DNA from 2 places in the Ferdinandcohnia sp. GQ5 genome. Region 2 is predicted to be linked to the other one. Evidence: predicted binding sites of a transcription regulator. Region 2 holds the regulator's gene; the other holds the start of a gene.
What was found. Region 2 encodes Rex, which represses fermentation and respiration genes when NADH is low (regulators of the CRP and FNR family bind a similar motif). Its sites were predicted from a motif close to TTGTGAAATATTTCACAA; they were not measured.
Positions count from the first base shown of each region.

Region 1: qoxA (cytochrome aa3 quinol oxidase subunit II) is a predicted target of Rex. The motif match lies at 1,564-1,581, and genes of this name have one in related genera.

Region 1 is NZ_JCAXEW010000012.1:175,899-179,318, reverse strand. Features, by position in the region: gene qoxB (cytochrome aa3 quinol oxidase subunit I) at 1-395, opposite strand, end outside; gene qoxA (cytochrome aa3 quinol oxidase subunit II) at 590-1,504, opposite strand; gene AC6CHV_RS16085 (VanW family protein) at 1,946-2,812, shown strand; gene AC6CHV_RS16080 (hypothetical protein) at 2,921-3,420, shown strand, end outside.
Region 2 is NZ_JCAXEW010000032.1:6,574-9,993, reverse strand. Features, by position in the region: gene AC6CHV_RS25260 (CPBP family intramembrane glutamic endopeptidase) at 1-193, shown strand, start outside; gene AC6CHV_RS25255 (YdiK family protein) at 197-406, shown strand; gene tatC (twin-arginine translocase subunit TatC) at 442-1,191, opposite strand; gene AC6CHV_RS25245 (twin-arginine translocase TatA/TatE family subunit) at 1,208-1,399, opposite strand; gene AC6CHV_RS25240 (redox-sensing transcriptional repressor Rex) at 1,435-2,094, opposite strand; gene moaC (cyclic pyranopterin monophosphate synthase MoaC) at 2,123-2,605, opposite strand; gene AC6CHV_RS25230 (ABC-F family ATP-binding cassette domain-containing protein) at 2,739-3,420, shown strand, end outside.

The DNA of each region.
Region 1 (3,420 bases), on a different contig from region 2:
ACGTCGCGCGCACCAATCTGAAGTGGAACAACATAGTTCATGAATCCAATGATAAACGGCATCGCCATGAACATGATCATGACTACACCATGTGTTGTAAAAATTTCATTATAGTGCTGCGCATCTAATAACTTCGCCTCAGGTGAAGCTAGCTGTGCACGCATCATAACCGCGTCTACCCCACCGCGGAACAGCATGATTAATGCGGAGATTAAATACATAATACCAATTCGTTTGTGGTCAACGGTTGTTAACCATTCACGCCATAGGTAACCCCATTTTTTAAAATAGGTTAATCCGGCGATAATTCCAATTACCGTAAGTCCAATTGCAACCATCGCTGCATAGATGGCGGGACTTGGATGTGGTATGGCAAAACGTTCGAAGAATTCCATCCGTTGTTACTCCTTTCAAATGAAGATGATGTTTAAAAAGTCCGGTGAATAGGACACTTGAAATTTCGACGCACAGGACGTGCTAGTGCCGACAAGACATGAGGCCGTGGCGTTTTTGTCGACGTGGTCCTCTTCATCCTCCTTTTTAAACTCCTATCTGAAGTATAAATTCGGCGTTCAAATTATTTCTGTTATTAATGATTGTTATGTTCTGTATGACCTTCGTGCTCTGAATGCTCATCCTCATGGTCCTCATGACCTTTTTCAGTATCATCTGATCCATGGTTATGCTCTGGCGGTGGTGCGAACCCTAAATGAGTTCCGGTGAACGTCATTTGTCCGAGATGACCTGGTTCTAGTATCTCTTCAAACTTTTCTTCAGTGAGAGGTTGTGCAGTTTCTTTAACCTCATCTACCCATTCTTCAAAATCCTTTGGAGATACGGCATTTACACTAAACCTATTTTCCGCAAATCCTTTACCACTAAAGTTTGCATTTCGTCCCATTAATTCACCCTGCTCATCGGCTGCAAGATGCAGAGTTGTGATCATGTCGGCCATGGCATACTTTTGCCCACCAAGTTGTGGAATCCAAAAACTTGTGATTGGACCATATGAATAAAGTCTGAATTCAAGTGGACGATCAGTTGGGATGTATAGATAATTGACTGTTTCAATATCCTCTTCAGGGTAGCTAAAGTGCCATTTCCAATCGGAGGATGATGCATAAATAACCAATGGCTCTTGCTCTTCATAGCCTTGAGGAGCTGACTCGACAATGTAGTTACTTTGAACCGAAACAACTGATAGATAACCCACAATTAAGATTGGAATACCAATACAAATCGCTTCAACCCACGGATTCCCTTCAATATGTGGTGGCTCGTAATCCTCTGGCATTTTAGAAGCTCGATATTTTACAAGCATATAAACTAACAATACAAAAACGACAATAATTACGAATGCCATGATTCCAATTGAGAGTAAGATATCATGGGCTTGCCTCTCGGCTTGTGGGCCTTTAGGATCAAGAACCATTACGGGTTCACAACCTGCAAGCACTGTGGCAATAGTAATAACCATCGATAAGAAAAACCATTTGATTTTCATTATTGTACTCCTTTCCGAATGGATGCTCTTCATTCACAACTATGTGGCTTGTGACGAATATGTGTACAACTTCACAAAGTTGTCAAAAATTTTTTAGCTACTTGTTTTTTTCGTAATATCTTGAAAAAAATGAAGCTAAATTTTATTTCGCGAAATTATTTTATAAAGCTTATCACTGTGTAAATGATGATAACATGCGAGATATCAAAAAGTTGTTACAGAAAAGGGAAGGAAGTATTTGTAAAAAATAATTATCTTAACATAAATGCCTTAAACCTTGTTGTGACGCAAATCACAGGCTTTTTTTTGAATTTGAACAATTTGTTACAAATTTTAAAACGAAAAAACTTCTCCTATTTTTAATGGAATTCGAAGTAACCATCCATACTATAAAAAAAGAGTTTCGAAAAGGTGGTGGGGACACTGAAAATATTGTTAGCAATGTTGTTTTTCCTTTCTGTACAGCAGTTCCATCCTCAGGATAATCTTTACATAACCTATAAAGGAGAACCAATCGCAACTATTAATCGTTCTGAATACTCTACACCACTGCTCGGCATACACACCTTAAACATAAAAAAATTCACAGACTTTCTTACCTATTTAGAAGAACAGGTATATGAGGAGCCAAAGGATGCAAAAATTGGCAAGTCAAATGAAATTATCAAAGAACATGTGGGTATAAAATTAGATAAAGACAAATTTTCAAGATTATTTTACTCTTCGTTCTTCGGAAAAGGAGAATACCTTGAAGTACCGATACAGCGTATTTATCCCCGTGTAGATAGCGAGCTATTATCAACGATTCGAGTAAAACAGATTGGGCAGTATGTAACGCACTTTAACTCTTCCAATAAGGAGCGCTCCACAAATATCGCTCTATCAGCAGCAGCCATCGATAGCTATGTTCTTTTTCAAAATGAAACCTTCTCTTTTAATAAAGTGGTTGGAAAACGAACTGCTGCTAGAGGGTATCAGCCTGCACCTGAAATCATTCGGGGAGAACTAATTGAAGGAATCGGGGGTGGAATATGCCAGACTTCCTCCACACTCTTCAATGCTGTTGATCGTGCAGGTGTTGAAATTGTAAAACGCTATTCTCACACAAAACGTGTTGGCTATGTACCACCTGGGCGCGATGCAACGGTGAGTTGGTATGGGCCTGACTTTCTTTTTAAGAATACATACAATCAACCAATATTAATTCGTGCAAAGGTACATGGAGGAACTCTTATCGTAACCGTCTATTCATCAGAGGATATCAATTTTACTCCTCGTAAGATTGTACCTAAAACAAAAACAGGATAGAGTTTGATTATTAAAAACTAATTCTACACCTTTATAAGTCTGGGTGAATATATTAGAAATGGGCTAATTGTGACCCTATAATATCTGAAATAGTTATGGGGGGAGTTCATGGAAAAGGATAAAAGGGCTATTGTTATCACCGCTGCAACTGACCCCAAAAAAAGTGTAAAAAGCGGGAACTCTACTCCGGGAACTTTTGAATATAAACCACCTAACAATAGTGGAACCATCTTAGGAATAATTGGCGGTGTTTTATCTGCTACCGGTGACGCTTTAGCAACTATTGGTGCAATCATTCAGCTAAATGCCGATGTTTCTGATGACTTTAAATCTCAAGTAGACGATTACCAGTCAGATCAAGATAAGCAAAAGATGCAGGAAGATATTGATAGTCTTCAGGAAAAAGTGAAACAGCTTGAAGAAATCATAAAAAATAACCAAAACCAGAACCAGGACCAAAGTCAAAACTTTAACTTAAATCAAAGCCTAAATATGAACTATAGTCAAAGTCAAAACATAAATCTTAGTCAAAGCCAAAACATGAACCAAAATCAAAGACAAAACATGAACCATAATCAACGTCAAAACATGAACTATAATCAAATTCA
Region 2 (3,420 bases):
TCTGATTTATACAGCGATGGGCTTTACCTTTGCCTTCCTTTATGTACGGACAAAACGGATTATCGTTCCAATCTTTGCACATGTTGCAATGAATACTTTTGTTGTAGTGGTTCAAACGATTTTTGCAGATGATATAGAAAGGATCATGAAGCAAGCCGAGAAGCTGCAACAGACATTTATTGGAGGCTTTTAATTTATGCGAAGAACTTCACCTTTTGTAATGGGCATCATTTACACGCTAATGGGGATTCTGTTTACCTATATTGCGATTAATAGTGCAACAGAGACCGTTTGGAACTTCTCTACCATCCTTCTAGCACTTGTCGCAACATTCGACTTTGGTGTGGCTATCCGAATGTTTGTCCTTCACAGTAAAATAAAAAAGATCTCAAAAACAAAAAAATAACCTCACAACGGAGGTTATTTTTTTTATAGACTTCCCTACTCTATCGAATTTGCCGCTTCCATTTCTGCTTTTAGTGCCTTCCTGTAGGCACTTTTTGATACAAGAATACTGATTTCATATAATCCGAATAACGGTACTGTAACCATTAAATGCGAGATTATTTCAGGAGGTGTGATTAAACCTCCGATGACTAATAGAATAAAATACGCGAACTTTCGTATTTTAGATAGAAACATCGGTGTTACTATTCCCAATCTTGTTAAAAACATCACAATAACCGGCAGTTGAAACAAAAAGCCAAACGGTAAAGTCAATTGCAACAGGAATTGAAAATATTCGTTAATTCCAATCACCTGATTTATATCAAGGCGTACCGCTAACCTTGTCATAAAGTTCACTACAAACGGGAACAAAATAAAGTAGGAGAAAGAAACTCCTATTAGAAAAAGGATTACCGAAAGCGGAATATAACTCAAGGTTACCTTTCTTTCCTTTTCATATAAGCCAGGACTGATGAAGGCCCAAAGTTGATAAAGGAGAAAAGGAGATGAGATAACAAGGGCAATGATAAAAGCAAATTGCATATAGATTTTAATTGGATCTGTCATACGAAAAGCATTCATTGTCAGCTCTTTTGCTTCCTCTGCATTTTGCAAATAGAGAATAACTGGCTCTGCGAGAAAAAAGCTTCCTAATGCAACAATGAAGAAGAAAACGACTACGTAGATCAGTCGTTTTCGTAACTCTCCAATATGATCATAGACGGACATTTCTTTTTCATTCATGTGACTCATCCTATCATTACTTCACATCTTGAGTTTCATTCTTCTTAACATCATCATCGTCATCGTCTGCTAAACCTTTTGTTGCGTTTTTAAACTCACGCAATGTATTACCCGCTGCTTTTCCTAGTTGAGGCAACTTCTTCGGTCCAAAGATTAATAACGCTGCAAATACAATCAATAAAATACTACCGAATCCAAGACTTCCCACTGTAAGTCACCTCCCTACAATTATAAGATCTATTATTATTCTTCACTTGAATCATTTGAATCATTTGAATAATGCTTTAAGAAATATACAAGGGCTTGTAGTTCTACGGCCAAATCAATATGGTGAACCCGAATATGTTCAGGCACATTGATTCGTGCTGGGGTAAAATTAAGAATACCCTTGATCCCTTTATTAACCAAGCGGTCTGTAATCGACTGAGCTGCCCCAACCGGCACCGTTAGAATAGCCACCGTTACATCATCAGGCAATTCTTTTTCCAGGTCATCAAGATGGTGTACCTTTACTCCACCAATACTACTACCTACCTTATTATAATCCACATCAAACGCAAGCTCAATTTTTGTATTATTATTTTTTGAAAAATTATAATGTAAAAATGCTGTACCTAAATTCCCTACACCGATTAAAGTAACCTTCGTTAACTCGTCTTGATCTAAGGTCTTACTAAAAAAGGATAATAAATAATTGACATTATAACCATACCCTTTTTTTCCCAATGCTCCGAAATAAGAAAAATCTCTCCTAATTGTTGCGGAATCAACCTTAACCGCATCACTTAGTTCTGCAGATGAAACCCTCTGTTTTCCTGAGGCATGCAAATTTTTCAAAAATCGATAGTAAAGTGGCAGCCTTTTGGCAGTTGCTTGTGGTATTTTTGATTGTTCAAGATTCACCTTAATTCCTCCACTAACTTGGAACTAACTATAGCTCCCTTATAAAATCTCCGTTCTTTCCACCTGTTTTTTCAGCCAAATAAGTTGGTCCAATGACCATTCCTTTATCAACCGCTTTACACATATCATAGACAGTTAGCGCACAAACAGATGCAGCAGTAAGTGCTTCCATTTCGACACCTGTACTGCCCTTTGTTTTAACTGAAACCGTGATATTTAAAATATATTCATCTTGGATTGTCCAGCTAAAACGTATATCAACGCCCTTTAATGCCAATGGATGACACATCGGAATTAACTCTGACGTCTTTTTGGCTGCCATAATCCCGGCAACCTGAGAAACAGCAAGGACATCACCCTTACTAACCTCATTATTTATTATTTGCTCATAAATGATTTTATTTACAGTAATACTTGATTTTGCAATTGCTGTACGGACAGTATCTGCTTTTTCCGTAATGTCGACCATCTTGGCACGACCTTGCTCATTAAAATGGGTAAATGATGACATAAACAAACCCTCCCATAAACTATACACTATTTTAACACATCTGTCTTTGATACATCTGTGAACAATATCATTGCAGTTGCTCTAATTAGACAATATAAGATACACTGATGATAGAAACAAGAGGTGAAATAACATGATTTTACTACAAGTAAATCAGCTCAAAAAGTATTTTGCTGCTGATCTTATATTATCGAATATAAAGTTAGAAGTACAAACTCGTGACCGTATTGCCATCGTTGGACGAAACGGTGCTGGAAAATCAACACTTTTAAAAATTATTGCTGGCCATATGTCTCATGATGGCGGTGAAATTATCAAACCGAAAAGTGTTACCATTGATTACCTCGCTCAGAATACAGGACTTGAATCGAGTTTGACCATCTGGGAGGAAATGCTAACTGTTTTTGCCTCCTTACAAAAGCTTGAAAAAGACCTTAGAGACTTAGAGGTTAAAATGGGAGACCCATCCCTCTTTGAAAATCCGGATGATTACCAAAAATTACTTGAAGAATATGATCAGCTACAGGTTGATTTTAAGGAAAAGGGAGGCTATCAATACGAAGCTGATATTCGATCCATTCTACATGGTTTTAATTTTACAGAAGAAGACTACCAAACCAAAATATCCAGCTTAAGCGGCGGTCAGAAGACACGCCTTGCCCTTTGTAAACTATTACTAACCAAGCCTGATCTGTTAATCTTGGACGAGCCAACTAACCACCTTGATATCAACACACTTACGTGGCTAGAACAATATCTACAAGGATATCCTGGAGCACTATTAATCGTATCCCATGACCGATACTTCCTTGATA